Regions from separate parts of the Arthrobacter sp. 05N429 genome, predicted to be linked through region 1. Evidence: riboswitches for the same ligand, from Rfam matches in the RefSeq annotation. Region 1 holds a riboswitch; each other region holds the start of a gene.
What was found. Region 1 has a riboswitch for S-adenosylmethionine ahead of metX (homoserine O-acetyltransferase MetX). Riboswitches for the same ligand answer to the same signal wherever they lie in the genome.
Positions count from the first base shown of each region.

Region 2: another riboswitch for S-adenosylmethionine. It lies ahead of AC1DF4_RS03240 (aminotransferase class V-fold PLP-dependent enzyme); the one in region 1 lies ahead of metX (homoserine O-acetyltransferase MetX).
Region 3: another riboswitch for S-adenosylmethionine. It lies ahead of AC1DF4_RS10505 (DUF1737 domain-containing protein); the one in region 1 lies ahead of metX (homoserine O-acetyltransferase MetX).

Region 1 covers NZ_JBFTMQ010000005.1:37,226-46,816, forward strand. Annotated here, with positions in the region: gene AC1DF4_RS10920 (glycine C-acetyltransferase) at 1-1,050, shown strand, start outside; gene AC1DF4_RS10925 (NAD(P)/FAD-dependent oxidoreductase) at 1,134-2,258, shown strand; gene hutI (imidazolonepropionase) at 2,270-3,478, shown strand; gene AC1DF4_RS10935 (histidine phosphatase family protein) at 3,512-4,192, opposite strand; gene AC1DF4_RS10940 (CPBP family intramembrane glutamic endopeptidase) at 4,270-5,034, shown strand; gene AC1DF4_RS10945 (VOC family protein) at 5,159-5,797, opposite strand; SAM riboswitch class IV at 6,002-6,117, shown strand; gene AC1DF4_RS10950 (bifunctional o-acetylhomoserine/o-acetylserine sulfhydrylase) at 6,138-7,496, shown strand; SAM riboswitch class IV at 7,679-7,794, shown strand; gene metX (homoserine O-acetyltransferase MetX) at 7,806-8,969, shown strand; gene AC1DF4_RS10960 (DinB family protein) at 9,071-9,591, shown strand, end outside.
Region 2 covers NZ_JBFTMQ010000001.1:679,772-689,362, reverse strand. Annotated here, with positions in the region: gene hisN (histidinol-phosphatase) at 1-518, shown strand, start outside; gene AC1DF4_RS03245 (glutamyl-tRNA reductase) at 631-2,166, shown strand; SAM riboswitch class IV at 2,242-2,355, shown strand; gene AC1DF4_RS03240 (aminotransferase class V-fold PLP-dependent enzyme) at 2,390-3,856, shown strand; gene AC1DF4_RS03235 (class I SAM-dependent methyltransferase) at 3,947-4,705, shown strand; gene AC1DF4_RS03230 (Nramp family divalent metal transporter) at 4,876-6,162, shown strand; gene AC1DF4_RS03225 (metal-dependent transcriptional regulator) at 6,179-6,892, shown strand; gene AC1DF4_RS03220 (fluoride efflux transporter FluC) at 6,893-7,309, shown strand; gene AC1DF4_RS03215 (fluoride efflux transporter FluC) at 7,306-7,680, shown strand; gene AC1DF4_RS03210 (hypothetical protein) at 7,743-8,114, shown strand; gene AC1DF4_RS03205 (hypothetical protein) at 8,164-8,298, shown strand; RNA gene ssrA (transfer-messenger RNA) at 8,437-8,805, opposite strand; gene smpB (SsrA-binding protein SmpB) at 8,909-9,379, opposite strand; gene AC1DF4_RS03190 (peptidoglycan DD-metalloendopeptidase family protein) at 9,501-9,591, opposite strand, start outside.
Region 3 covers NZ_JBFTMQ010000004.1:336,666-346,256, reverse strand. Annotated here, with positions in the region: gene AC1DF4_RS10540 (ECF transporter S component) at 1-436, shown strand, start outside; gene AC1DF4_RS10535 (ABC transporter ATP-binding protein) at 436-2,151, shown strand; gene AC1DF4_RS10530 (energy-coupling factor transporter transmembrane component T family protein) at 2,148-2,951, shown strand; gene AC1DF4_RS10525 (UDP-N-acetylglucosamine 1-carboxyvinyltransferase) at 3,048-4,571, shown strand; gene AC1DF4_RS10520 (glutamate--cysteine ligase) at 4,641-5,825, shown strand; gene AC1DF4_RS10515 (O-succinylhomoserine sulfhydrylase) at 5,837-7,045, opposite strand; gene AC1DF4_RS10510 (rhodanese-like domain-containing protein) at 7,046-7,465, opposite strand; gene AC1DF4_RS10505 (DUF1737 domain-containing protein) at 7,462-7,728, opposite strand; SAM riboswitch class IV at 7,790-7,905, opposite strand; gene AC1DF4_RS10500 (NtaA/DmoA family FMN-dependent monooxygenase) at 8,093-9,388, shown strand; gene AC1DF4_RS10495 (aromatic amino acid ammonia-lyase) at 9,393-9,591, shown strand, end outside.

The sequences.
Region 1 (9,591 bases):
AACAACTACCTGGGACTCGCGGACCACCCGGAGATCATCGCCGCCGCCAAGGCCGCGATGGACGAGCGTGGCTTCGGCATGGCCAGTGTCCGTTTCATCTGCGGCACCCAGGACCTGCACCTGGCCCTCGAGGAGCGGGTCTCCAAGTTCCTCGGCACCGAGGACACCATCCTGTTCTCCAGCTGCTTCGACGCCAACGGCGGCGTGTTCGAATCGCTCTTCGGCCCGGAAGACGCCGTCATTTCCGACGCGCTGAACCATGCCTCGATCATTGACGGGATCCGGCTCTGCAAGGCCCAGCGCTTCCGCTACGCCAACCAGGACATGGCGGATCTCGAAGCCAAGCTGATCGAGGCCACCACGCAGGAGAACCCGGCCCGCCGGAAGATCATCGTCACCGACGGCGTCTTCTCGATGGACGGCTTCCTGGCCCCGCTCGAGGCGATCTGCGACCTCGCGGAAAAGTACGACGCCATGGTCATGGTGGACGATTCCCACGCCGTCGGCTTCATGGGCGGCACCGGTGCGGGCACCCCGGAGCACGCGGGCGTCTCGGACCGTGTGGACATCTACACCGGCACCTTCGGCAAGGCCCTCGGCGGCGCCTCCGGCGGCTACGTCTCCGGCCGCCGAGAAGTCGTGGCCATGCTCCGGCAGAAGGCCCGCCCGTACCTGTTCTCCAACTCGCTGGCCCCTGCCATCGTCGCGGCCACGCTCAAGGCCCTGGACCTCGTGGAGAACTCCGGCGAGCTGCGCAGCAAGCTCTTCGCCAACGCCGGGCTCTTCCGCAGCCGCATGTCCGAGGAGGGCTTCGACCTGCTTCCGGGCGAGCACGCGATCGTCCCGGTGATGTTCGGTGACGCCGTGATGGCCGCCAAGGTGGCGGACGCCATGCTGCACAACGGTGTTTTCGTGACCGCGTTCAGCTACCCGGTGGTACCCAAGGGCGCGGCGCGGATCCGCGTCCAGCTCTCCGCCGCGCACAGCGCCGAAGACGTCGAGGCCTGCGTGCAGGCCTTCGTGCGCAGCCGCGCCGCCGTCGCCGGCTAAGCGGCGGTCCGGCGGCCGAGAAGAACAGAGGTTGCGGCGCCACAAACGGCGCCGCAACCGTTTCCGTCTGCAAGGATGGAACCATGTCAGCCCATTACGATGTCGTGATTGTCGGCGGCGGTATCGCCGGCCTGTCCCTTGCCTCCGCCCTTGCCGGAAGATGCAGCGTCGCGCTGGTGGAAGCCGAGCAGACGCTGGGGTACCACACCTCGGCGCGCTCGGCCCGGCAGCTGATCCCCAGCTACGGGCCTCCCGTGGTCCAGGAACTGACCATGCGCACGCTGGAACTCATCGGCATCCGCGAGGGTACGCGGCCTGAACCTGTGCTTTCGCCGCGCCGTTTTATGCTGATCGGCGACGAGGAAGCCGTCCAGCAGCAGGCCAGCGGCTTCATGCACCGGATCAGCCATGCCGAAGCCCTGAAACTCTGCCCGGCCCTGGTTCCGGATTCCTTCTCCGCCGCCGGCCTGGACTCCGGATCCTTCGCCTGCAACGCGTCCTTGCTGCTGGAAGACCACCGGGAGTGGGCGGTTGAGGGCGGCGTGGACATCATCACCGGCGCCCGGGTGCATTCGGCCCAGCGGCTCGGCTCCGGCTGGGAGCTCGGCGCCGGGCAGGAAGGCTTCCAGGCCGCCGTCGTGGTCAACGCCGCCGGCGCCTGGGCCGATGAACTTGCCGTCCTGAGCGGTGTCGAGAAGGTCCAGCTGCAGCCGTACCGCCGCACCGCAGCGATTGTCGACGTCGACCACCCGCTCCCGCAGGGCTGCCCCATGGTGGCCGCCGCGGATGAAAGCTTCTACTTCCGGCGCGACGGCGAACAGGTCCTCATCTCGCCCTCGGAGCACGAACCGAGCGGGCCTGAGGACGCACAGCCGCACCCGGGCGACGTCGAGGCGCTGATCGCCCGCCTCGACACCCTGACCACCCTCGGCATCCGCGGCGTCCGCCAGGCCTGGACCGGGCTGCGGACGGAAGCGGCCGACGGTATCCCGGTGGTGGGGTTCGACGCCGAAGCCCCCGGATTCTTCTGGCTCGCCGGGCAGGGCGGCTACGGATTCCAGACGTCCTCCGCCATCGCCGAACTGGCCGCGGAACTCATCCTCGCAGGCCAGAGCGCCTCTGTGGCTCCGGGCGGGGCCCAAGCAGCCGGTCCGGCATCCCGGACAGTGGAAGCCCTGGCGGCGACGCGCTGGTCCATCCGGCGCTGAAGAATGGACTCATGAGCACCCTCATTACCAACATTGCCGAGCTGATGACCCAGGACGCGGACCACCGGGTCCTGAAGGACGCGGCGGTGGTCATCGAGGGCGAACGGATCTCGTGGCTCGGCCCCGCGGCGGACGCGCCGGCCGCCGACGACGCCGTCGACGCCGGGGGCCGGGCCCTGCTGCCGGGCTGGGTCGACTCGCACACCCATCTGATCTTCGCCGGCGACCGGACCGCCGAGTTCCAGGCCCGGATGGCAGGGGAGAGCTACAGCGCCGGCGGGATCGCCGTGACCACCGGCGCCACCCGGAGTACCAGCGACTTCGACCTCACCCGGCTCGCGATGGGCCGGGTGGCAGAAGCCGTCTCGCAGGGCACCACTTACCTCGAAACCAAGACCGGGTACGGCCTGGACGTGGAGAACGAGGCCCGCAGCGCCCGGATCGCCTCCACCGTGGCGGACGAGGTCACCTACCTCGGCGCGCACCTCGTGCCCGCCGGGATGGACGCCGAGGAATACACGGACCTGGTCTGCGGCCCCATGCTCGCGGCCGTCCGGCCGTTCGTCCGCTGGGCCGACGTCTTCTGCGAGCGGGGAGCGTTCACCGAGGACCAGTCCCGGCGCGTGCTCCAGGCCTGCAAGGACGCCGGGCTCGGCCTGCGCGTGCACGGCAACCAGCTCGGGGAAGGCCCCGGCGTGCGGCTCGCCGTCGAATTCGGGGCCGCGAGCGTGGACCACGTGAACTACCTGTCCGCCGCCGACGTCGACGCCCTCGCCGCCAGCTGGTCCGGCTGGGACGCCGAGTCCGGTGACGGGCGCGGCACCGTGGCGACGTGCCTGCCGGCCTGTGACCTGTCCACCCGCCAGCCGCTGGCGCCGGGCCGGGAACTGCTCGACGCCGGCGTGCAGCTCGCGCTGGCCTCCAACTGCAACCCGGGGACCTCCTACACCAGCTCGATGGCCTTCTGCGTCACCACCGCCGTGCTCCAGATGCGCCTAAGCGTCCACGAGGCGGTGCGCGCCGCGACCTACGGCGGCGCGCTGGCGCTCGGTCGGGAGTCCGGGAACGACGCCGACGGCGAACGCGCCGTCGGCTCGATCGCCGTCGGACACCGCGCGGACCTGCACGTGCTCAACGCGCCCTCGGCCACGCATCTGGCCTACCGGCCCGGCATTCCGCTGACCCACGCCGTCTGGCGCGCGGGGGTCCGCGCCCGCTGACTGGGCTCGTGGCCCCAACTCTTGCGGGGCCCGTTAGAAAAACATCGGCGGGGCGTCGAGGACCGTCTCGTCGACGCGGCGCTCCACCCACTGGCTGAAGGGCTTGTCCAGCTCATACTTGCCCAGCTCGGTCCGCAGGAGGCTCCGCACCTCGGCGTTGTCCGGGTTGTTGAGGGACTCGAAGTACTCCACCGACCAGTGGAACCAGCGCATGCAGAACAGCCGCATGGTGAGTCCGTGGGTGACGAACAGCGCGTTGGGGGCGTAGCTCGGTTTCGACCAGTGCCGGTACAGGGTTTCCATGAAGGAGGAGATCCGGTCGTAGACGTCGGAGCCGGACTCGCCCTCCCGGAAGCGGTAGAAGAAGTGGCCGTAGGCGTTCCGGAGTTCCTTCTGGTCCTCGATCTCACCGGCGATCTGGAAGTTGGCCCAGTCCTGCTCCCGCAGCCGCGGCTCCTCGATCACCCGCTCGATCAGCGGACCGAGGTTGAGCGCCTCCAGGGTCTGGTAGGCCCGAAGGTAGGGGGAGACATACACGCAGGCCTGCCGGCCGTCCAGCAGCCGCCGGACCTGTTCGCCGGCTGCCCGGGCCTGTTCCAGACCGAGTTCGGTCAGCGGAATCCGGTAATCGGGCACCCGGTTGTAGATGGAAGTGTCGGCGTTGGCGGCGGACTGGCCATGCCGGATCAGAATGATTTTCGCGGGCGCACTCATAAACCCCAAGCATAGGGCCCGGCAGCGTCGCGGCCCGGATTCAGGCAACTACCGGCAACTGCAGGCAAGATGGAACCATGTTGGTTCCCTCCCGCCGCCGGCTGCGGATTGAAATGTGGATTGTCCTGGGCTTGTCCCTGGGACAGTCGGCCGTGTATTCGGTGGTGCAACTGCTGGACAAGATGACCAGGGCGCCGCTCGCCGAGGGGACCTCCACGCTGAACCGCTCGCAAAGCAGCCGCGAGTACTTTGACCTCACCTACCAGCTGCTGGACATCATCTTCGCCTTGGTCCCCGTGGTCCTGGTGATCTATTTCCTGACGGAACACCGGCCGTCCGGCCACGGCGTCACGGCCTTCCAGAGACTGGGCCTCAACTTCGACCGGCCCGGCAAGGACCTGCTGCAGGGCTTCGGACTGGCGGCGCTGATCGGCATCCCGTCCCTGGGCCTCTACGCCGCCGGCCGGGCACTCGGCATCACGACGGCGATCATCCCCAGCGCTCTGGACGCCTACTGGTGGACGGTGCCGGTGCTGGTCCTCTCCGCGATCCGGCACGGAATCGTGGAGGAGGTCATCGTGGTGGGCTACCTTCTGGACCGGCTCGGGAAGCTCGGCTGGTCCATGCCTGCGGCCATCTTCGCCAGCGCCATGCTGCGGGGCAGCTACCACCTGTACCAGGGGTTTGGCCCGTTCATCGGCAATGCCATCATGGGTGTCATCTTCGCCGTGGTCTATACCAAAACCCGCCGGCTGATGCCGCTTGTGATCGCCCACGCGGTGCTGGACATCGTGGCATTCGTGGGCTTCAGCCTCTTCGGCAAGGCCATCGGCCTGGGCTGAGCAGGGACCAAGCAACGCTTTACCGGCCGAGCCGCCGGTGCGCCGTTAAAGTATTTCGGCCGCCATCGGTGGGTGACGTCATTGGCACCCGCTGATGGCGGCCGAAGTGTGGGACGGTGAAACGTCAGATCGTGACGGCTCCGGAGGCCGTCTCGAACGTGACGGACAGGATGCCGGGTGTCCCGCGGGGAGCGATCCAGTTCACGGCCACGTCTTCCAGCGGCTTTTCCACCGGAACACCCAGCCATTCGGTGACGCGCTCGGCGGAGCCGGCAATCGTGAGGGCGGACATCTTGACCTGGCTCTCGTAGGCCTTCGACGGGTGGAGTTCCGGGTCGCCTTCCCACTTGAGCATGTACGGGACCTGGGGATCGGCGATGAGCCCGAGGATGCCGATCTGCTTCCAGACCAGTTCGCGGCCGTCCGGGAACTTGCGGTTGCCGTTGACGGCGGCGCGGCCGAGCCGCTCCTCGAACGGGGCCAGGTCGTCAACCTCGACGCACCAGCCCATCCAGCCGCCGCCTGCTTCGGAGCGGGCACGGACGGCCTGGCCGAAGGGGGCCTTGTCGGAAGCCGGGTGGTTCAGGACCTCCACGACCTCCAGGTACTTGTGTCCCGCGAGCGGGATGATCATGTTGCGGGTCCCGAATCGGGGGTGTACTCCGCCCTTCACGGCTTCGACGCCGAGGGCAGACGCAATTCGTTCGGTGGTGGCAGCGAGGCCATCTTGTTCACAGGCGTAAGAGACGTGATCCATGCGCATGACCTCATCTTGGCACTTTGTGATGCGGCTCTCAGCTTAGGCTGGCCTAACCGAAATGGGATGTCATTTTCGGGGAGTCCCCGAAGTGCTCTTTTCCGCGTCATTGCAAGGAACCAGGGGGTCCCGCCGGGCCAGCCGGCCGCCCGGCTTCATCTTCGTCACAAAGCTATCCAGAGCCCGGAACCGGTTCCTAGACTGGGGTCAGGTCATGAGTGCCAGCGCACAGCCCCGGCTTGCTGGCCGGCAACCCTCGTATCGCGGTGGGGTGCCCCGGGTGAAGACCTGGCCGTCCGGCGCCCGCCGGAAGGCAAGCGCGGCGCCAGAGTTGACCCGGGCCACGGTGCTCCGGGCAGTCTGTGCCCAGTCCTCAAAGGAGTCTCCGATGTCCAACGCCTGGTCCTTCGAAACCCGCCAGATCCACGCCGGTCAGGAGCCGGACAGCGCCACCGGTGCCCGGTCGCTCCCGATCTACCAGACGACGTCGTTCGTCTTCCCCAGCGCCGAAAGCGCCGCCAACCGCTTCGCCCTCGCCGAACTGGCTCCCATCTACACCCGGATCGGCAACCCCACCCAGGACGCCGTGGAACAGCGCGTGGCCAGCCTGGAAGGCGGGCTCGCGGCGCTCTTGCTGAGCTCCGGGCAGGCCGCGGAGACCTTCGCGATCCTGAACATCGCCGAGGCCGGCGACCATCTGGTGGCCAGCCCCAGCCTCTACGGCGGCACCTACAACCTCCTGGCGCACACCCTGAAGAAGTTCGGTATCTCCGTGACGTTTGTGGAGGACCCGGACAACCTGGCGCAGTGGCGCGACGCCGTGCAGCCCAACACCAAGCTGTTCTTTGGCGAAGTGGTCTCCAACCCGCGCCAGGACGTCCTGGACATCGAGGGCATCTCGCAGGTGGCGCACGCGGCCGGGGTGCCGCTGATCGTCGACAACACGCTCTCCACCCCGTACCTGATCCGGCCGATCGAGTGGGGTGCGGACATCGTGGTGCACTCCGCCACCAAGTACCTCGGCGGCCATGGCGCCGCGATCGCAGGCGTGATCGTGGACTCCGGCAACTTCGACTTCGGTGCGGATCCGGAGCGGTTCCCGGGATTCAACACCCCTGACCCCACTTACAACGGCCTGGTCTACGCCCGGGACCTCGGCAAGGACGGCGCCCTCGGCGCCAACCTCTCCTACATCCTCAAGGCGCGGGTCCAGCTGCTGCGCGACCTCGGCTCGGCGGTATCCCCGTTCAACGCCTTCCTGATCGCCCAGGGCATCGAGACCCTGAGCCTGCGGGTGGAGCGGCACGTGGCCAATGCCACCGCTGTCGCCGAATGGCTCGAGGCCAGGGCCGACGTCGAATCGGTTGCCTATGCCGGGCTGCCGTCGAGCCCCTGGTACGAGCGCGGCCGCAAGTACGGTCCCAGGGGGACGGGCGCCGTCGTGGCCTTCAACATCGCCGGGGGAGCGGAGGCCGGCAAGCGGTTTGTCGATGCCCTGGAGCTGCACTCCCACGTGGCGAACATCGGTGACGTGCGCTCGCTGGTCATCCACCCGGCGTCGACCACCCACAGCCAGCTCTCCCCGGAGCAGCAGGCCGTTGCCGGCGTCAATCCCGGTCTGGTGCGCCTGTCCGTGGGCCTGGAGCACATCGACGACATCCTCGCGGACCTCGAAGCCGGCTTCCGGGCGGCCAAAGACGCCTGAGCCAGGTCAACGCCCAATTTCCCCACCTTTGCGGGCATGACGCCGGGAATCGCCGACAACTCGGGGCGACCCGCCGCACACGGCCTGCAAAAGTGGGGAAACTGCGGTGCTGACGGATACGGCTGTCACACGGGCGTCACAATCTTCGCCACAACGCCGCCGCGTTTCGTAAACTCAGTGCAGGTCATGAGTGCCAGTGACAGCCCCGGCTTGCTGGCCGGCAACCCTCCTTTTGCGGCGGGGTGCCCCGGGTGAAGACCTGGCCTGCCGGTCAGCTGACGGTGGGCAAGCGCGAAGTTAGGTCCTCACATGACGATTGCCGTCACCCGCCAGGGTGCACCCGTAAACACGACCTCCCACGTCCAGACCCCGGTTCCGGGTGATGCAGCCCTGGATGGAACCGTCCGGTACCTCCGGATTGGCGACCTGGAACTCGAATCCGGCGCCCGGTTGCCGGATGTCACCCTCGGCTATGAGACCTGGGGAACCCTCAATCCGGACGGCTCCAATGCGGTGCTGATCGAACACGCCCTGACGGGGGACACCCACGTCACGCGGGGCGCCGGCGAGGAACCGGGGTGGTGGGAGCAGCTCGCCGGACCCGGCGCCCCCGTGGACACGGACAAGTACTTTGTCGTCTCAATCAACATCCTCGGCGGCTGCTACGGCTCGACGGGACCCTCGACGCCGGCGCCGGACGGCCGGCCCTGGGGCTCCCGCTTCCCGCTGGTCACCCTGCGGGATACGACGGCGGCCGAAGCCAGGCTGGCGGACGCCCTGGGAATCCGCAGCTGGTACGCCGTGCTGGGCGGTTCACTGGGCGGGGCGCGGGCCCTCGAGTGGGCCGTCAGCTACCCGGACCGGGTCCGGCGCTGCGGCGTGTTTTCGGTGGGCGCCAGCAGCACCGCCGAACAGATTGCCTTCGCCCAGGCCCAGACTCTGGCTATCCGGCAGGACCCCAACTTCAACGGCGGGGACTACTACGGCGGTCAGCAGCCGGAAGCAGGCCTGGCACTGGCCCGGCGGATCGCCCACATCACCTACCGCTCGGCCGCGGAGCTGGATGGACGGTTCGGCCGGAATGCCCAGGAGCAAGAGGCCCCGCTGGAAGCAGGCTCGCTGGCCGGCCGCGGCCGCTACCAGGTGGAGAGCTACCTTGACCACCAGGGCAACAAGCTGGTCCGCCGCTTCGATGCGAACAGTTACATCGCCATCACCGAGGCGCTGATGAGCCATGACATCAGCCGCGGCCGCGGCGCCCTCACGGAGGCCCTGGCCCCGGCCACGGCGGAATTCCTGGTGGCGGCCGTCGACTCGGACCGGCTGTACTTCCCGGCCCAGTCCCGGGCGCTGGCCGCCGCCCTGCCGGGGGACGTGGCCGTGCACACCATCGAGGCGCCGATCGGACACGACGGTTTCCTGACCGAGATCGGCCAGCTCAGCAGCCAGCTCCGGCAGAACTTCTTCGGCTAGGCGTTCTTCGGCACTTTGCCTGCCGGGCCGCGCCGGTCCGGCAGAACGACGTCGGGCCTGGACTACCGCTAGCGGCACGACCGCCGGTAGGCTCACGGCGCATGACCACCATTGATGAACAGGGCCGTGCGGAACCTCCCGTCGCGGCCGGCGAGGCCGCCACGCTTCTGGGCTTCCTCGACTACCAGCGGGCCACCCTCGAGTGGAAGTGCGCCGGCCTGGATGCCGCGGGCCTGAGCGCGAAGACCGCTTCCTCGGCCCTGACCCTCGGCGGGCTCCTGAAGCACATGGCCTATGTCGAGGACAGCTGGTTCTCCTACACGCTGCACGGGCAGGACCGGCAACCGCCCTGGAACACGGTGGACTGGAAAGCGGACCCCGACTGGGAATTTTCCTCGGCCGCCGGAGACTCCGCCGGCGAGCTCCGCACCCGCTGGCAGGACACCGTCGTGCGCTCGCGCACCCTCGTGGGCGAGGCCCTTGCCGACGGCGGGATGGACTCACTGGCCCGGCGTCCATGGCCCGACGGCGGGGCGCCCAGCCTGCGGTGGATCCTGTGCCACATGATCGAGGAGTACGCCCGGCACAACGGCCACGCCGATTTGCTGCGCGAATCCGTGGA
Region 2 (9,591 bases), on a different contig from region 1:
GCGTCCCCGTCTGGGCCACACTGATCGCCCTCGTCGACGAAGGCGAGCCGGTGGTCGGCGTCGTGAGCGCCCCCGCACTGGGCAAGCGCTGGTGGGCCGCCAAGGGCGCCGGAGCCTACATGGGCCGGTCGCTGGCCGCCGCCACCCGACTGAAGGTGTCCAACATCTCCGAGCTTTCGGACGCCTCCCTGTCCTACTCCAGCCTGGGCGGCTGGAAGCAGCGCGGCAACCTCGATGAGTTCCTTGGCCTCACCGAGGAAGTCTGGCGTACCCGCGCCTACGGGGACTTCTGGTCCTACTGCCTCGTGGCCGAAGGCGCCGTCGACATCGCCTGCGAGCCCGAGCTGAACCTCTACGACATGGCCGCCCTGGTACCAATCGTCACCGAGGCAGGCGGGCGCTTCACCTCCCTGGAAGGCGAAGACGGCCCCTTCGGCGGCAACGCCCTCGCCACCAACTCCATCCTCCACTCCGAGGTCCTCAAGCGCCTCAACCCCGGCCTGGACGACCTGCTCTAGCAACCGGCGGACCCGCCCCCAAGGATTCCGCAACCTCCCTGTACGACGCTGTCCAAGACGGCCGGCCTCAGCCAGCCTCAAGGTAGGGCATCTTTTTGGGAGGAGAGCAGCCTTGTCTGACACAGCTCAAGCCCGGACTGGCGGCACCGCCGGGATCGGCCCGGTACTGCTGGTGCTCATGGCGAAGTACCGGGACCTGGAGCCGGAATCCGCCGCCGCACTGCACGCCGCCGCCACCGGGCTCGCCCCGCAGCTTCTCGCCAATATTGTCCCCGACGGGCCGCCCGTCACCGCTTCCGTGGTCCTGTCCACCTGCAACCGATTCGAAATCTACTGCGAAGTCCCGTCCGGATCGGGCCTGGCAGCCGCCCGCACGGACGTCCTCGGGTCGGTCCATGTCTGGTCCGGCCTGCCCATGAGCCGCCTTACGGGCCTCTTCGAGGAACTCCGGGGAACTGCGGCTGTCGAACACCTTTTCGCCGTTGCCGCGGGGCTGGATTCAGTCGTCGTGGGTGAGCGCGAAGTCGCCGGCCAAGTCCGGCGCGCACTCTCCGACGCGCAGGCCGCCGGAACCACCAGCGGACGGCTGGGCAGGCTGTTCCAGGCCGCGTCCCGCACTGCGAAGGACGTGGGGGCACAGACCGCACTCAGCAGCGCGAGCAGATCCATCGCTTCCGTTGCCCTGGACCTTGCCGCCGCCGGAGGCCCGCGGGACGGCACCAAACAGGCCGGGATCGCCGGGGCGTCGGCTGTCCTCTTCGGGACCGGCGCCTACGCCGGGTGCGTCGCGGAGCTGCTCCGGAACCGGAAATGTTCCGACATTTCGGTCTTCTCCCACTCCGGCCGCGCGGAGACCTTCGTAGCGGCCAGGGGCGGCGCCGCCCTCTCCGCCGGTCAGCTGCCGGCAGCCGTTGCCGGGGCAGACCTCGTCATTGGCTGCAGCGGCTCGGGGGCCCGCCTCGACGCTGCCGCCCTCACCCGGTGGCGTGAGGGCGCGGCCCGTCCGCTCACCATCATCGACCTCGCTCCCAGCCATGATTTCGACCCCCGCGTGGGCGGGCTGCCGGGAGTCGAGCTCATCACGCTGGAATCGGTGCACCGTGCTGCTCCCCCGGCGGACGCCGCGGCGCTGCGGCGCGCCCGCGCCCTGGTCCGGCGGGCGGCACGCCACTTCGAGGAAGAGGAAGCCGGGCGCGCCGTAGATACCGCCGTCGTCGCGCTGCGCGAGCACCTCCACCAGGTCCTCCACAGCGAAATGGAACGCGTCAGCAAACAGCATGGCCGGTCTGCCTCGGCTGACGACGTGAACCTCGCCCTCCGGCATCTGATCCGGCGCCTGCTCCATACCCCGACGGTCCGCGGCCGGGAGCTCGCCGCGCTCGGGCGCCAGGACGACTACGCCGCGGCGCTCGATGCCCTGTTCGGCCTCAGCATCCCCACCGGCAGCCAGGGGGCCGCCCTGAGCCGGGACGCGGCCGGGCTAGTCCGGGTACCCGCCGAAGAACCTGACGAAGCGGTCGCAGCGACGGCCAATCCGGTCTGCGGCGGCACCGCCCTGCCGGGCGCCGGATGCCCGGGAACCTGTTCAACCTTCCAGCTCCTGACGAGGCCCCGGACAGGCATCGCCGCAACCTGCGCAGCGTGCTAGCGCCCGCGTAACAAACAGCTTCACATTCAGCCCGCACCTTTTCGCGCGGGCGGGGAATGTCCTAGGCTCGAAACAGGTCACGAGTGCCAGCGCTAAACCCCGGTTTGCTGGCCGGCAACCCTCCATTCGCGGCGGGGTGCCCCGGGTGACGACCTGGCCGGTCCGGAACGGACCCGGCAAGCGCGGATCCCCGGTACGTGGGGTCCTTTTCAAGCGAGGTCCCATGACGACTGCCACCATTCCCGCCACCCCCGAACTCCATGCCGGTGCCGGCCAAGCGCATCCAGATGCGCGGTTTGCCCTCGCCCGCCGTCCGCTGGCCGCGGTGACGGGCGCCGAGATCCAGGCGCCGCTGATCCGGGGCGGCCACGTCCGCTACGCGAACCTGGACTACGGTGCCTCGGCGCCCGCGCTGTCGGTGGTCTCGGCGTACCTCAACGAAATCCTGCCGTTCTACGCCAGTGTCCACCGCGGCGCCGGCTATGCCTCCCAGATCAGCACCTCGGTCTACGAGAACTCCCGCACCATTGTCCGAGATTTCGTGGGCGGCCGTCCGGACGACGCCGTGATCTTCACCCGGAACACCACCGATTCCCTGAACCTGCTGGCCGGCTGCCTGCCCGTCGTCGACGGCGTGCACACCGGTGAGGTGCTCTACCTCGACATCGAACACCACGCCAACCTCCTGCCCTGGCAGCGGGTGCCGCACCGCAGCGTCATCGCCGCACCCACCCTCGCCGCCACGCTGGAACTGCTCCGCGGGGAACTCGCCCACGGCGGCGTCAGTCTGCTCGCCGTCACCGGCGCCTCCAACGTCACCGGAGAGATCCTTCCGATCCGGGCACTGGCCGCCCTGGCCCATGAATACGGCGCCCGGATCGTCGTCGACGCCGCCCAGCTGGCCCCGCACCGGCGGATCGACATCACCGCGGACGACGTCGACTACCTCGCGTTCTCCGGGCACAAGCTCTACGCACCCTTCGGCGCGGGAGTGCTGGTGGGCCGTCCCGACTGGCTCGACGCCGGCACGCCGCACCTGGCCGGCGGCGGAGCCGTGCAGGACGCCCGGATCGACACGGTCAGCTGGACCACCGGCCCCGCCCGGCACGAAGGCGGCTCCCCCAATGTCCTCGGCGCCGCCACCCTGGCCCGGGCCACCCAGGTCATTGCCGGCCTGGACGTGGACCAGTGGCACTCGCACGAAAACGCCATCCGGTCGTTCCTCGTCGAGGGCCTCACCCGGATCGACGGCGTGACCGTCCACCAGATCTTCTCGGACAGTGCATCCTACGACGTGCCGGCAGGCCACGAACCGGGGAACGGGGCTGGCACCGGCACGATCGGCGTCGTCAATTTCTCCGTGGAAGGCTACGACGCGGGCCTGGTGGCGGCGTATCTCTCGGCCGAACACGGCATCGGGCTGCGCGACGGCCGCTTCTGCGCACACCCTCTGCTCCGTCGGCTCGGGCTGCCCTCCGGCTCGCTGCGGGCCAGCTTCGGTGTCGGGTCCCGGCTGGAGGACGCCCAGCGTCTGCTCGCCGGTATCCAGGAGCTGCGCCAGACCGGCCTCGGCTGGGACTACGTGGTGGACGCGGGAAGGTGGGTTCCGTCGAATGACACCCGCAGCTACCCGCACTGGGCACCCAACACGCCCGGCACTGCCGGCGCGGCCCCCTGCACCCAGGACTGACTGGGCGGGGAAACAATCTGGCATCGGGGCCCCTGCCGCGTGCGGTAAATTCGGAGAGTACCCATCCGGACCTGCCGAAGGAGATCGCACGTGGCACGCGGTGGCCCCAAACTGCACGGGGAACGGCGCCAGGAGCTCGGGCAGAGCTTCCAGGACGGCGGGGAGCACTACGAACGCGTGCGCCCGGGCTACCCCGACGATTCGGCCGACTGGCTGATTCCCGCCGGGGCGAAGGACGCCGCTGACGTGGGCGCCGGCACCGGGAAGTTCACGGCGCTGCTGGCCGGGCGCGGGCTGCGCACGGTGGCTGTTGACCCGTCCGCCGACATGCTGGAGCAGCTGCGCAGGACGCTTCCGGGCGTCACCGCCGTCGAGGGTACCGCCGAGCACACCGGACTGCCCTCCGGGGCTTTCGACGTCGTCACCGTCGCCCAGGCGTGGCACTGGTGCGATCCCGTCCTGGCCAGCACGGAGATCGCCAGGATCCTCCGCCCCCATGGTGTCCTGGGGCTTGTCTGGAACCAGCTGGACACGTCCGTTCCCTGGGTGCACCGGCTCTCGCGGATCATGCATGCCGGCGACGTCCACAAGCCGCATTTCAGGCCTCCGCTGGGGACGGAACTCGCGGGGCTGGAGAGCCACCTCACTCGCTGGGAAGATCCCGTGCGCACCGCCGACATCATGGAACTGACGAAGTCCCGCAGCTACTACCTGGCGGCCAGCGAGGCGGTCCGCGCCAAGGTGCTGGGCAATCTCGACTGGTACCTGCACGAGCATCTGGGCCACGACCCCGGCGAAACACTCCCCCTCCCCTACCTGACACAGAGCTGGCGGGCTGTCCGGGCCTGACCCGGCTGGGCCTGCGGTTCCACGGGGTGGCGTTGCCCCGAATCTGCACGCTGGCCTATGGTTTCGGTATGCCTAATAATTGTTTATAGGCAGCTACAAATTATGGGGCGGGCACCAGCCCGCCGTCACCGGCCGCGTCGATGCGACGCACCTACCCAGGGGAGCCCGCTGTGCTGGAAGTAACAGGACACGAAGCGCCGGCGCCGCAGGCGCCCGCCCGGCGGAAACCGGGCAGCCGCCGCGCCATGATCGGCCTTTTGGGCCCTGCGTTCGTCGCCGCGATCGCCTACGTGGATCCCGGCAACGTGGCGGCGAACCTCACAGCCGGTGCCCAGTACGGGTACCTCCTGGTCTGGGTTCTGGTGGCCGCCAACATCATGGCCGTGCTGGTCCAGTACCAGTCCGCCAAGCTCGGGATCGTCACTGGGAAGAGCCTGCCCGAGATCCTCGGCGAGCGGCTCAAGCCGGTCTGGCGCCGCGCGTTCTGGGTCCAGGCCGAGATCGTGGCCGCTGCCACCGACCTGGCCGAAGTGGTCGGCGGGGCGATCGCGCTCTACCTGCTCTTCGGGCTGCCCCTGCCCCTCGGTGCCGTGATCGTCGGCGGCGTCTCCATGCTCCTGCTGGCCGTCCAGGCCCGGAACCGGCAGCGGCCCTTCGAGTTCATCATCATCTTCCTGCTGGGCATCATCACGATCGGGTTCCTGGCCGGCCTCTTCATCAGCCCGCCGGACCCGGCGGGCGTCGCGGCCGGCCTGATCCCGGGCTTCCAGGGTCCGGACACCGTGCTGCTGGCTGCCAGCATGCTCGGCGCCACGGTGATGCCGCACGCCATCTACGTCCATTCGGCCCTTTCCCGGGACCGGCACCGCCCGAACCCGCACCTCCACGTGCCTGCGCCGGCCCTGGCGCGTCTTGTCAAAGCCACCCGCTGGGACGTCGTGGCTGCCCTCGCCATAGCCGGGATCGTGAACATCGGGATGCTGCTGCTGGCCGCATCGACCCTGGGCGGCGAGGAGGGAACGGACACCATCGAGGGCGCCCATGCCGCGATCACGGCCAACCTGGGTCCGCTCGTCGGCGTCATCTTCGCCGTCGGCCTGCTCGCCTCCGGCCTGGCGTCAACCTCCGTGGGCTGCTACGCCGGCGGATCCATCATGCAGGGCCTGCTCAAGATCCGGATCCCGATGATGACGCGCCGCGTCGTCACCCTCATTCCTGCCGTAGTGCTGCTGAGCATCGGCTTCGATCCCACCTGGGGCCTGGTCCTCAGCCAGGTCGTCCTGAGCTTCGGCATTCCCTTCGTCCTTGTCCCGCTGGTCGTCCTGACCAGCAACAAGGCTCTGATGGGCCGCTTCGCGGACGGAATGGCACTCCGCATTGCCGCCATCACCGCCGTGGTCCTGGTGGTCGCACTCAACTTGGTCCTGCTGTGGCTGACCTTCTCCGGCGCCGCCTGACGGTAGGCTGGACGGTGTGAAGACCAGCCTGCCATCCTCCTCGATCGAGGACTACGTCAAGGTCATCTACTCCTTTACGGAGTGGCAGGACAAGCCCATCACCTCAACCCAGCTTGCCCAGCGCCTCGGCGTCGCCAACTCTTCGGTCTCCGAGATGGTCCGCAAACTCAAGGACCAGGGCCTCGTGGACCACCAGCCCTACAGCGCCATCACGCTGACGGCCGACGGTGTCCGGCTGGCACTGTCCATGGTCCGGCGGCACCGCCTCATCGAGACTTTCCTCGTGCGGGAGCTCGGCTACCGCTGGGACGAGGTCCACGACGAAGCCGAACTCCTGGAACATGCCGTCTCCGACACCTTCATCGAACGGATGGCTGCGAAGCTCGGAGACCCGGTGCGGGATCCGCACGGCGATCCGATCCCGGCCGCCGACGGCTCCGTGCGGATGCCGGCGGCCCACCGGATGAGCGAGCTCGACGACGGCCACACCGGCCTGATCACACGCATCAGCGACGACAACCCCGAGCTGCTGCGCTACCTTTCCGCCGAGAAAATCGCGCTGGACGCGGACGTCGAAGTTCTGGGCAGGAAGCCCTTCGGCGGTGCCCTGGTGGTGCTCATCGGGAGCGGTGGGACCCGGCGCGAATTCGACCTCGCCGAGGAAGTCGCCTCCGCGCTCTGGGTCCACAGCGAGACGACCCATCCCGGCTGCCGCCTCGAACGGCGCTGAATGCGGGCTGGACTGCCGGGACGGCGCGCCTGGGCCGCCGTCGCCGTCGGCGGCCTGATCGGAACGGAACTGCGCTACGGGGCCGGGCTGCTGTTCCCGGAGGCGGCGGGGAGCGTCCCGTGGACCACCCTGGCAATCAACGTCGTCGGAAGTTTTGTCCTCGCGTCCCTCACCACCGTCTGGATCGCACGGCCAAAGACCGCCTTTTGGCTGCGGGCCGGCCTCGGCCCCGGGCTGCTGGGTTCGTTCACGACCTTTTCGGCGGTGGTGTTCTCCCTTGACCAGCTGTACCGTGGCGGCTTCCATGCCAGCTGGCTGGCCTACCTCGGGCTCTCCCTCGTCCTGGGACTCGGCGCAGCAGCCGCCGGCTGGAAGGCCGGCAAGGCCCTGGCCGACCTCAGCGGCAGGGCATCATGATCACCGCCGCGCTGGTGGGTGTCTTCGGCGTCGCGGGCGCCCTGCTGCGCTTCGCCGTCGACTCCTGGTTCGCGCACCACCCGGGGCGCCATCCGCACTGGCCGTGGGCGACCCTCGCGGTCAATGTGGCCGGCTCCTTCATCATCGGCGCAGCCATGGGGCTGACGGTCCGGCTGGGGCTGGGGGCCGAGTGGCAGGCCGGTCTCGCGACCGGGCTCGCGGGCGGCCTGACCACCTTCAGTTCCTGGACCACCGCCACGGTGCGGCTGGTGAGCGAGACGCGGTACCGCGCGGCCGCCGCCAACATTGCCGCCAACCTGATCGCGGGCCTGGCCGCGGCAGCGCTCGGGCTGGCCGTCACCGGCCTGTGACGGGCGTAACGCCGGCCCTTCGCGGGCCATTCGAGGGCCCTCCCATCCCGTATCGTTGAAGGATGGTTACCCGACGTGAAGCAGCCCAGATCCTCGACATTCCGCTGGAGATGGCCCACCGTCACGGTATCCCGCCCCGGCTCAGCGACGCCGAGCTCGGCGAACTCCTGGACAACCCGCCGGCGTGGCTGGTGCAGTCCAAGGCCAACCGGACCGGCAAGCGGCCGGTCTGGGTCCAGCTGACGTGTGCGGTCTGCGGATTCTCCGAGGCTGCCCGGCCGAAGAAGTGGTGGCCGGACTTCACCTATGTGTGCTGTGCGCACCACGCCCCCTATGAGGTTCCCGGCGTCGGCGCCGGACTGGTCCGCAGCGAGTATGAGGGTGTGGGCAGCCGGTTCGTCGGCATCGTGGACGTCGCGGTACCTGAGGCGTAACTTAGTACCACGGGGCCATCCCGGGCCCCCGCTGTTAGGGAGCGCCCACATGCCTGACAAAACGCCGCACCGGAGCGCGGTCAAGAAACCCGTGAAAACCATCAAGGAAAAACGGGCCGAGAAGAAGTCCAAGAACGTCGCAGAGACGCACTCGGACCCCGTTGCCCATATCAAGAAGCGCTGAACGCACTCGGATGAGCGCCGCCCGCCAGCCGGGCCGCCGCTTCTGCCAACAACCGGGCAAAGCAAAAGGCCGGAAGCTGAAGCTTCCGGCCTTTTGTGTGGGACTCTACGGGGTGGAGCACCGTTTCCGGGGCTCCGATGGTGGAGATGGGGGGAATTGAACCCCCGTCCGATGTCGTGTTGTCAGGGCTTCTCCGGGCGCAGTTTGCGTCGGATTTTCTCGGCCCCGGCCATGCTGCAAACAGCTGGCCGATCCGGGCCCAGTCATCTAAGAGTCCCGTTCACCCCGATGACGGAGGTAAACAGCAGTGGCTATCTAAATGACGCCAGGATCCGGGGCAATAGCAACCTCGGGCTGACGGACTGTCTTACTGCTTAGGCAGCGAGAGCGAAGTCAGTGCGTTTTGATTCGGCACTTATTGGTTTGCAGACAGCGTTTACGAGATAATTCTGCATCCTCGGCCCGCTTCACCTGTCGCGACTAACATCGTCGAAACCGATCATCCCCGTATTTTTTTATCAAACCCGGCCGGATACATTCGTATCCTTCCCGGACTACCAATCATAACGCAAGGCCCACCGGATTCATTCCCGGCCGCTCCGGCGGTTCGTCAGCGGCGGTTCCGCTCGCGCATGACGCGCAGGGCCTCGCGCTTGTCCTGCTGCTCGCGCAGCGTCTGGCGCTTGTCGTATTCCTTCTTGCCGCGGGCGACGCCGATTTCCACCTTCGCCCGGCCGTCGACGAAGTACAGCTGAAGCGGGACGATGGTGAAGCCCGATTCGCGGATTTTGTGCGAGATCTTGGTGAGCTCATCGCGGTGCAGCAGCAGCTTCCGACGGCGGCGGGCGGCGTGGTTGGTCCAGCTCCCCTGGTGGTATTCGGGGATGTGGATGCCCTCCATCCACAGCTCGTCGTTGTAGAACGTGCAGAAGCCGTCCACCATGGAGGCGTGTCCCTCGCGGAGGGACTTCACTTCTGTCCCCATGAGGGCAATTCCGGCCTCGTAGGTGTCGAGGATGAGGTAGTCGTGCCGGGCCTTGCGGTTGGTGGCCACTACCTTACGGCCACTTTCTTTCGGCACGGTAGAACTCCTTGGATCGATGGGAGGCCCTTTACCGGATCGGTGCAGGACCGGGACGGAGGGCTTCCTCCAGTTTACGGCAGAACGGCAGTCCGCCCGGAGCGCTTCCGCTCCGGGCGGATCAGAGCAGGCCCATCGGGTCAACGGCCCGGCTGTTGAGCCAGGTCTCGAAGTGCGAGTGGCAGCCGGTCGAGTTGCCGGTGGTTCCCGAG
Region 3 (9,591 bases), on a different contig from region 1:
GATCCCGGCGGTGCTGGGCATGCTTATCATCCGCAAGCCGGGCGCGGCACTGTTCTGCGAAACCGTGGCTGCTACCGGCGAGCTGATCATGGGCTCGCAATACGGCGCCTCCGTGCTGTTCTCCGGCTTCCTGCAGGGCCTGGGCGCCGAACTGGTCTTCGCCGCGTTCGTGTACAAGAAGTTCAACCTGCCCGTGTCCCTGCTGGCCGGTGCCGGCGCGGGCCTGTTCTGCGGGCTCAACGATTCGTTCCTGCCGTGGGGCTGGAACATTGCGTATTCCGGCGGCGACAAGCTTGCCTACATCATCTTCACTGCCATTTCCGGCGCCGTGATCGCCGGCGGACTGTCGTGGATCGCCACCCGGGGCCTGGCCAGGACCGGTGTGCTGAGTTCCTTTGCCTCCCGCAAGGCGGCCACGGAGCCCGTCTTTTCCTGATGTCCGCCTTCAACACGTCCGCCGGCAGCGGGGTCCGGCCGGCGGCGATCACCGCGCGGGGCTGGGGCTGGCGGCACGCCGGCCGGCCCCGGCCCGCCGTCAGCGGCCTGGACCTGGACATCCGGCCCGGGGAACGCGTGCTGCTGCTGGGGCCTTCGGGCGCCGGCAAGTCCACGCTGCTCCACGCCCTGGCAGGCGTGCTCGGCGACAGCTCCGCCGGTGACGCCGGCCGGGCGCCCGGCGCCGCTGACCTTGCTGCCAGCGGCGCGGCCGGGGACGCGGACGAGACCGGCAGCCTGCTGATCGACGGCGCCCCGCCCCGCGTCCGGCGCGGCCGTGCCGGGCTGATGCAGCAGGACCCGGAGACCCAGGTGGTGCTCTCCCGCCTCGGCGACGACGTCGCCTTCGGCGCGGAAAACCTGTCCGTGCCTCCGGCGGAGATCTGGTCACGCGTCGCGGAAGCGCTCGACGACGTCGGGCTGGGCCGGCTGCCGCTGGACCACCCGACGTCGGCCCTCTCCGGCGGCCAGAAGCAGCGGCTGGCGCTCGCCGGCATCCTCGCGATGCGGCCCGGGCTGATCCTGCTCGACGAGCCGACCGCCAACCTGGACCCCGCCGGAGTGCTGGAAGTCCGGGACGCCGTCGGCCGCTGCCTGGACAAAACCGGAGCCACCCTGGTGGTGGTGGAGCACCGTGTCTCGGTCTGGAAGGACCTCGTGGACCGGATCGTGGTGCTGCAACCGGGATCGGCCACGGATTCTGCCGTGCTGATCGACGGGCCGCCGGACCTGGTCCTGGCGCAGGCACGGGACATGCTCACCGCAGCCGGGGTCTGGGTGCCCGGCTACGTGCCGCAGACCCGGGCACGCGGCTTGCGGGCCGCAGGCACACGCGCCACCGGGCCGGAAGCCGCACAAGGCAATATCGCGGGGCAGCTGCTGCTGGCCGTGGAGGATCTGGGCGTCTCGCGGGAACGGCCGCGGCGGGCGGGGTTCCGCGGAGGCTTCCGTCCCATTCCGCCGGAGCCCGTACAGTCCGGGATCACGGCCCAGGTCCGCGCCGGTGAGGCGCTGACCATCACGGGACCTAACGGGTCGGGGAAGTCCACCTTCGCCCTGACCCTCGCCGGCCTGCTGGCGCCGGTCTCCGGCAGGGTGTCCGCCACCCTGGACCTCAGCGCCGGCGCCGGGATCGATCCCTACCGGTGGAAGGCGCAGCAGCTGATCGCCAGGATCGGCACCGTGTTCCAGGAGCCCGAGCACCAGTTCGTCACCGGACGTGTGCTGGACGAGCTGATGTTCGGACCCCGGCACCTGGGCCGCGGCGGGGAACGCGTCGACGAACTGCTGGAGCGTCTGCGGCTGACTGATCTGGTGGACGCCAATCCGTACACACTCTCGGGCGGCGAAAAGCGGCGCCTGTCCGTGGCCACCGTCCTCGCCGCGCACCCCCAGGTGCTGGTCCTGGACGAACCCACCTTCGGCCAGGACGCCAACACCTGGGCCGAGCTGGCCTCCTTCCTCTCCGAACTGCTCGACGGCGGCACCGCCGTCGTGTCGGTGACGCACGACGCCGAATTCAGCGAGGTCCTGGGCGGCACCACATTGAGCCTCCGCGCACCGGAACACCGGGAACCTGGCCGGGCGCCGGAAGTTCCGGAACCAGAACGCCGCGAAACTGAACGCCGGGAACCAGGGAAGGTCCAAGCACCATGAGGCAGGAACTGAACCTGCGCGGCAACCATGCGCTGCTGGCGCGCGCCAACCCGCTGGCGAAGTTCGCCGCCGTCATGCTCATCACCCTGGTGCTGGCGCTGTCCATCGACTGGGTGTCCGCGTCGGTGGCGCTCGCCTTCGAACTGGCGCTGCTTCCGCTGGCCGGGCTGACCCTCGGACTGCTCTGGCAGCGTGGCTGGCCCCTGATCCTCGCCGCGGCGCTGGGCGGCTGGAGCACCACGATCCTGGCGCCGGACAGCGGGAACATCCTGCTCGACGCCCGGATCTGGTCGATCAGCGAAGGGTCCCTCGAACTCGGCCTCGGCTTTATGATCCGCGGCCTGGCCATTGCGCTGCCGGCCGTCCTGCTGATGAGCTGCACGGATCCCACGGACCTGGCCGACGCCCTCGCGCAGAAGGCGAAACTGCCGCACCGCTTCGTTCTCGGCACGCTCGCCGCGCTGCGCCTTGTGGGACTGATGGCCGAGGAGTGGCAGACCATCGGCATGGCCCGCCGCGCCCGCGGGGTGGGCTCGCACGGGAACCCGCTGCGGCGGCTGCGGGCCATCCTGGGGCAGAGCTTCGGGCTGCTGGTGCAGGCCGTCCGGCGTGCCTCGCGCCTGGCCGTCACCATGGAAGCCCGCGGCTTCGGCAGCGCACAACGGACCTGGGCCCGGACCTCGGTTTTCAGCGGCCTGGACGCCTGGGTGTTCCTGGGCGGGGTCCTGATCGCCGGAGCCGCCGTCGCGTCTGCCCTGGCGGCGGGGACCTGGAACATGGTCTTCCTGGCGCAGCAATAGCACCGGTTATCGCACAATACGGGTAGTGCTGTGAGATTAACGGCATTCCGGCGGGTTTGCCGGGGGTTAATAAATCATGCGTGATATTTTCGTGGAATGACTCAAGAGACTGCTGAACACGTCGGAGCACTGCTCCGCGACGCCCGCGGCCAGAAGGGCTGGACCCAGGGGCAGCTCGCTGCCGAGCTGGGAACCAGCCAGAGCGCCATCGCCCGCATGGAACAGGGCAAGCAAAACCTGAGCCTGAAAATGATCCAGCGGCTCGAGACCATCTTTGGCCGGAGCATCGTGAAGGTGGGACGGCCCGCCATGACGCACCTCCGGGTCGAGGGCGGCCGCACCCTGTCCGGCTCCGTGGACGTCAACAGCAGCAAGAACGCCGGCGTCGCGCTGCTGTGCGCCAGCCTGATCAACCGCGGCACCACCACGCTGCGGCGGCTCGCACGGATCGAAGAGGTCAACCGGATTGTCGAGGTGCTGGCCAGCATCGGCGTCGAATGCACCTGGCTCAACGCCAACGACCTGCAGATCCGCCGCCCCGCCGTGCTGGACCTCGACTCGATGGACGTCGAGGCAGCCCGCCGTACCCGCAGCGTCATCATGCTGCTGGGCCCGCTCCTGGACGAATCCAGTGAGTACCGGCTGCCCTACGCCGGCGGCTGCGACCTCGGCACCCGCACCGTGCAGCCGCACATGCAGGCGCTGCGCCAGTTTGGCCTCAGCGTCGACGCCAAGTCAGGTTTCTACGCCGTCCAGGCGCCGCCGTCGGACGGGCACGACCGCTCCTTCGTGCTCAGCGAACGCGGTGACACCGTCACCGAAAACGCCATTATGGCCGCCGCCCACCGCAGCGGCACCACCATCATCCGCAACGCCAGCCCCAACTACATGGTGCAGGACCTCTGCTTCTACCTGCAGATGCTCGGCGTGCAGATCGACGGTGTGGGCACCACCACGCTGAAGATCACCGGCCGCCCCGCCGTCGACGTCGATATCGAATACTTCCCCTCCGAGGACCCGATCGAGGCGATGAGCCTGATCACCGCCGGCATCGTCACGGACTCGGAAGTCACCATCCGCCGCGTTCCGATCGAGTTCATGGAAATCGAACTCGCGACCCTGGAACAGATGGGCCAGCGGCTCGAAGTGTCCGGCGAGTACCTGGCCCGCAACGGGCGGACCCGGCTGGTGGACGTCACCACCAGGCCCTCGGAACTGCGCGCCCCCGAGGACAAGATCCACCCCATGCCGTTCCCCGGGCTGAACATCGACAACCTGCCCTTCTTCGCGGTCATCGCCGCGAATGCCACGGGCCAGACGATGATCCACGACTGGGTCTACGACAACCGCGCGATCTACTTGACCGAACTGAACAAGCTCGGCGCCCAGGTGCAGCTGCTCGACCCGCACCGGATCTACGTCAACGGACCCACCAAATGGCGTGCAGCCGAGGTTGGCTGCCCGCCGGCCCTGCGGCCCGCGGCCTGCCTGCTGCTGGCGATGCTCGCCGCCCGGGGCGTCTCGGAACTGCGCAACATCTACGTGATCGAGCGCGGCTACGAGGACCTGGCGGAGCGCCTCAACACCATCGGCGCGAAGATCGAGTACTTCCAAGACTGAACGTACTGGCCGGAGTGACCCCGCGTTAAGGTAGGAGCGTTTCGGCGGTTCCTGCCGCACAATAGATTCATGCGCACCTTCGGCGTGGAGGAAGAACTGCTCATAGTGGATCCCGAAACAGGGATGCTGCTTGCGCTCGCCGACGTCATGCTGCCCAGCCTGGTGCCGCCAAAGCAGGACGCCGCCCTGGTTCTCCCGGGGCAGCAACCGGTCCACGACGGCGGCGCCGACTTCAGCTACGAGCTCAAGCTCGAACAAATCGAAACCCAGACCCGGCCATGCCTGGACTACGCGGAACTTCTCCGGCAGCTCAGGCAGGCCCGGGCGCGGGCTGACCACGCAGCCCGCGCGCACGGCGGCCGCGTCGCGGCCCTCGCCACCTCGCCCCAAGGCGCCGCCACCCACCTGACGCCGAACAAGCGCTACATGACCATGCAGCAGCGCTTCGGGCTCACGGTCCGGAACCAGCTGACCTGCGGCCTCCACGTCCACACCTTTGTGGAGTCCCCGGAGGAAGGCGTGGCCGTGATGGACCGGATCCGGGACAAGCTTGCCGTCCTGATCGCCCTCAGCGCGAACTCCCCGTACTGGAACGGCGCAGAGACAGGATTCGAAAGCTACCGAACCCAGGCGTGGAACCGCTGGCCCGGGTCCGGCCCCACAATGATCTTCGGCAACCTGGCCGTCTACCGGCGGCTGGTGACCCGGCTGGTGGAAAGCGGCGTCCTGATGGACGAGGGGATGGTCTACTTCGACGCCCGGCTGGCAAGGCTCCATCCCACCGTGGAGGTCCGGGTCGCCGACGTCTGCCTGCGGGCCGAGGACGCGGCGCTGATCGCCGTGCTCGTGCGGGCGCTCGTCGAGTCCGCATCCCGGGAATGGAACGACGGCGTCGATCCCGCCCCCGTGCCGACGCTGCTGCTGCGGATGGCCGCCTGGCAGGCCAGCAACTGCGGACTGCGCGGGGAACTGCTGGACTTCGGAACCTTCACTCCGGCCCCGGCCGCGGACGTGGTCTGGTCGCTCGTGGACTTCGTGGCCCCCGTGCTCGAGGAACAGGGCGAGCTGGATCTGGTCCGCGAGGGCGTCGGCCGGATCCTGGCGGAGGGCTCGGGTTCGCAGCTGCAACGGGAGCCGTTCCACGCGGGCGGGCTCGCCGCCGTCGTCGAACGGGCGGTCGAGGTGACCACGGAGGGGACCGCGGGCGACCAGGCTGACCAGGGGCCGTCCCTGGGGCGGATCCGCCAGGGCTGACCGGAGGAAACCTAGACCTGCTTGAGCGCCTGGCCCAGGTCGCGGACCAGGTCCTCGATGTCCTCGAGTCCCACGGAGAGGCGCACCACGCCGTCGCTGAGCCCGATTGCAGCGCGGCCCTCCGGCCCCATGGCGCGGTGCGTCGTGGTGGCGGGATGGGTGATGAGGGACTTCGAATCGCCGAGGTTGTTGGAGATGTCGATGATCCTGAGCGCATCCAGCAGCGCGAAGGCGGCCTCCTTCGCCGAGCGCCCGGCGGACGGGGAGAGCTCGAAGGTCAGCACGGTGCCGCCGGCCTTCATCTGCCGCGCGGCCAGTTCGTGCTGCGGGTGGGACGGCAGCAGCGGGTACTTGACCCAGCTGACCGCGGGCTGCTCCTCAAGCCATTCGGCCAGCCGCAGCGCGGAAGCGGAGGAATGGTTCACCCGCAGGGCCATGGTCTCCAGCCCCTTGGTCAGCACCCACGCATTGAACGCCGAAAGTGCCGGCCCGGTGTGGCGCATGAGCTGCTTGACCGGGCCGTCGATGAACTCCTTGGTGCCCAGGATCGCGCCGCCGAGCACCCTGCCCTGGCCATCGATGTGCTTGGTGCCGGAGTAGACGATCACGTCCGCGCCGAGCTCCCCGCAGCGCTGCAGCAGGGGAGTGGCAAAGACATTGTCGACGACGACCGTCGCCCCGGCGGCGTGCGCCAGGTTGCTCACGGCGGCGATGTCCACGATTTCCTGCATCGGGTTCGACGGCGATTCGAAGAAGACCGCCGCCGTGGGTTCCGACAGCGCGGCGCGCCACTGCTCCAGGTCCGGGCCGTCCACGAAGACCGTCTCCACACCCCAGCGGGGAAGGATCTCGTTGAGGATCACGAAGCACGAGCCGAACAGCGAGCGGGCCGCGACCACGCGGTCGCCGGCGGCCAGCAGGGCGCCGAGGGCCGTGAAGACGGCGGACATGCCCGAGGCGGTGGCGAAGCAGGCCTCAGTGCCTTCGAGCAGCCGGAGCCGTTCCTGGAAGGTGGCCACCGAGGGGTTGCCATAGCGGGAGTAGACGAAGCGCTCGTCCTCGCCGGTGAACGCACGCTCGGCAGCGGCCGCGGATTCGTAGACGAAGCCGGAGTTCAGGAAGATCGGCTCGGACGTTTCCTGGAAGCCGGTCCGGTCGAGTCCGCCGCGGACGGCCTGGGTGTCGGCGCTCCAGCCGGCGGCGTCGGGGTTGAAGGTCACTTAGTGCTTTCCGGGGTTGGTGGGCAGGCCGCGGTTCTTCCAGCCGTTGACGGTGCGCTCGCCGTGGCGGTCCGGTTCGCCCTCAAAGCCCTCGAGGACGTTGTAGGAGGTGTAGCCGGCCTGCGTCGCGGCGATCGCTGCGGCGATGGAACGGGCGCCGGAACGGCACAGGAAGACCAGTTCGGTGCCCTGCCCGTCGGGGGCCTGCAGCTTCAGCTGTTCTATGAACCGGGCGTTGGGGATGCCGCCCGCGAGGTTCCACTGGATGAACAGCGGATCGTGCGGCTTTTCCCCCGCCGACGCAGTGTCCGGGATGCCGATGTGGGCCCATTCGCCCTCGGTGCGCACGTCCACCAGGACGGCGCCGTCCTCCAGCTTGGTCCAGGCCTCCTGCGGGCTGAGGTCCCCGGCGTAGCTCACGCGTGGCCCTCGCCGTCGAACTCCAGATCATCCACGGCATTGGCGACGGCGGCATCGGCGCTGGCGATCGCGGCCGGCAGCACCACGGCCTGGGCCACAATGACGCTGCCGCCGTTGGACGTGGCGGCCGGGCCGCCGTGCAGCACGTAGCCCTCGGCCAGCGCGGCCGAGACGCGCTCGCAGAAGGCGCGGTCATCGGGGCCGGTGAACAGGCGGTACGCCAGTCTCTCTCCGGCGGCACCGGGGACGGCGGGGTCTGGCACTGTTCGGGGTGCTGTATCGGGGACAGCGGGGGCGGACGCGTCAGGCACGACGGATCTCCTTCTTTCACGCTTGCAGCTCGAATTGGTCGATATGCCGAGTATTCACCTGAGGCACCCCGCCGCGAAAGGGAGGGTTGCCGACCGGCCAGTCAGGGCTTGGCGCCGGTTCTCATTACTCCCCAAAAACGTAACACCCGCGACGCCGGCCGGCACCGCCGCCGTCGTCATGTTAAGTAACGGAATCCGCCGGAGTGCGGGGACCCATCCGGCGGTTCCGGGAGGATAATGACGGGAGGTGAAGTCCTTTTACGCCGGATGAAATCAGGTGGCCGTGAACACCTCGGATGCCCCTACAGTCGGTCCCATGCTGCATTTTGGGTGGTTTGTGGGCCACGGCTTCGGCGTCCAGGGCTGGGGAACCCCCGGCTACGGGATCGGTTATGACTGGAAGAAGCCGGCGCTGTACCAGGACGCGGTCCGGGCCTTTGAACGCTCAGGGCTGGACCTTTTCATCATCGAGGATTCCCTCACCGTCCCGGACACCTACGGCGGCAGCGCGGAAGTCTCCCTGGCGCAGGCGTCCTTCGCGCCGAAACACGATCCGCTGGCCCTCGTGCCGTACCTGTTCTCCGCCACGAGGCACCTGGGCATCGTGCCGACGATCAGTGCCTCCTTCTACCCGCCGTTCACGGCGGCGAGGCTGCTGGCCACCCTGCAGCACTTCTCGCACGACCAGCTGGGCTGGAACGTGGTGACCTCCGGCAGCGACCTCGCTGCGCAGAACTACGGCCTGGACCAGCAGATCGAACACGACCGGCGCTATGAGAAGGCCGAGGAGTTCGTGGATGTGGTCCGCCGGCTGTGGCGCAGCTGGGAACCGGACGCGATCCGGGAGGACGCCGGCGGGGGCGTATTCGCGGACCACACCAAGGTCCACCCGATCCACCACGACGGCGAGTTCTTCAAGGTCCGCGGGCCGCTGAATACGGCACCATTGCCGGAGGAACCTGTGCTGGTGCAGGCAGGGGCCTCCCCGCGGGGCAAGGCCTTCGCCGGGGGCAATGCCGACGTCGCGATTGCGCTCGCCCGGGGAGCGGACGGGATGAAGGCCTACCGGGACTCCATCCGGGCGGAGGCGGCCACCGCCGGCCGGAACCCCGACGACGTCAAGGTACTGTTTGTCCTCAAGCCCACAGTGGTCGGCTCGCGGGCGGAGGCGGAGGAGCTGCGGGCCCGGCGCCGGGACCTGACGCAGCGGGACATCGACAGCCAGCTCAACTCCATCTCCTATCTCTCCGTCATCGACTTCAAGCAGTTCGACCTCGACGCCCCGCTGCCGGAGCTGCACACCAACAGCAACCAGGGCACCCTCGACCACTTCACCAAGGCCGCGCCGCCGGGATCCACGCTGCGCCAGCTCCTCCAGGCCCGCAGCGGCGGCGCCGGGGACAGCATCATTGGCACAGCCGAGGAGATCGCGGACTACCTCGAAGAGACCGGGGCGCAGGTGGGCGGCGACGGCTTCCTCTTCTCCGGGTTCGTGGACCCCGCGACGGTCCACGGCGTCCTGGACCGGCTGACCCCCGTGCTCCGCCGCCGGGGGCTGATACGGACCAGCTACGGCGACGGCGGCCTCCGCCGGAACCTGCGGGACTTCTAGCGCAATGACCGACCAGCCGGCCGCCGCAGCAGCGTCCTTCCTCATCGGCACGGCCCGGCTGCATGCCCGGGAGGTCGCCGCGGCGGCCGCCGACCCCTCCGTGCGGGTGGTCCTGAGCGAACAGGCCCTCGAAGTGGTGGGCCGCTCCCGGGAAGTGGTCCAGCGGGCCATTGAGTCCGGGCACAAGGTCTACGGCCTCAACA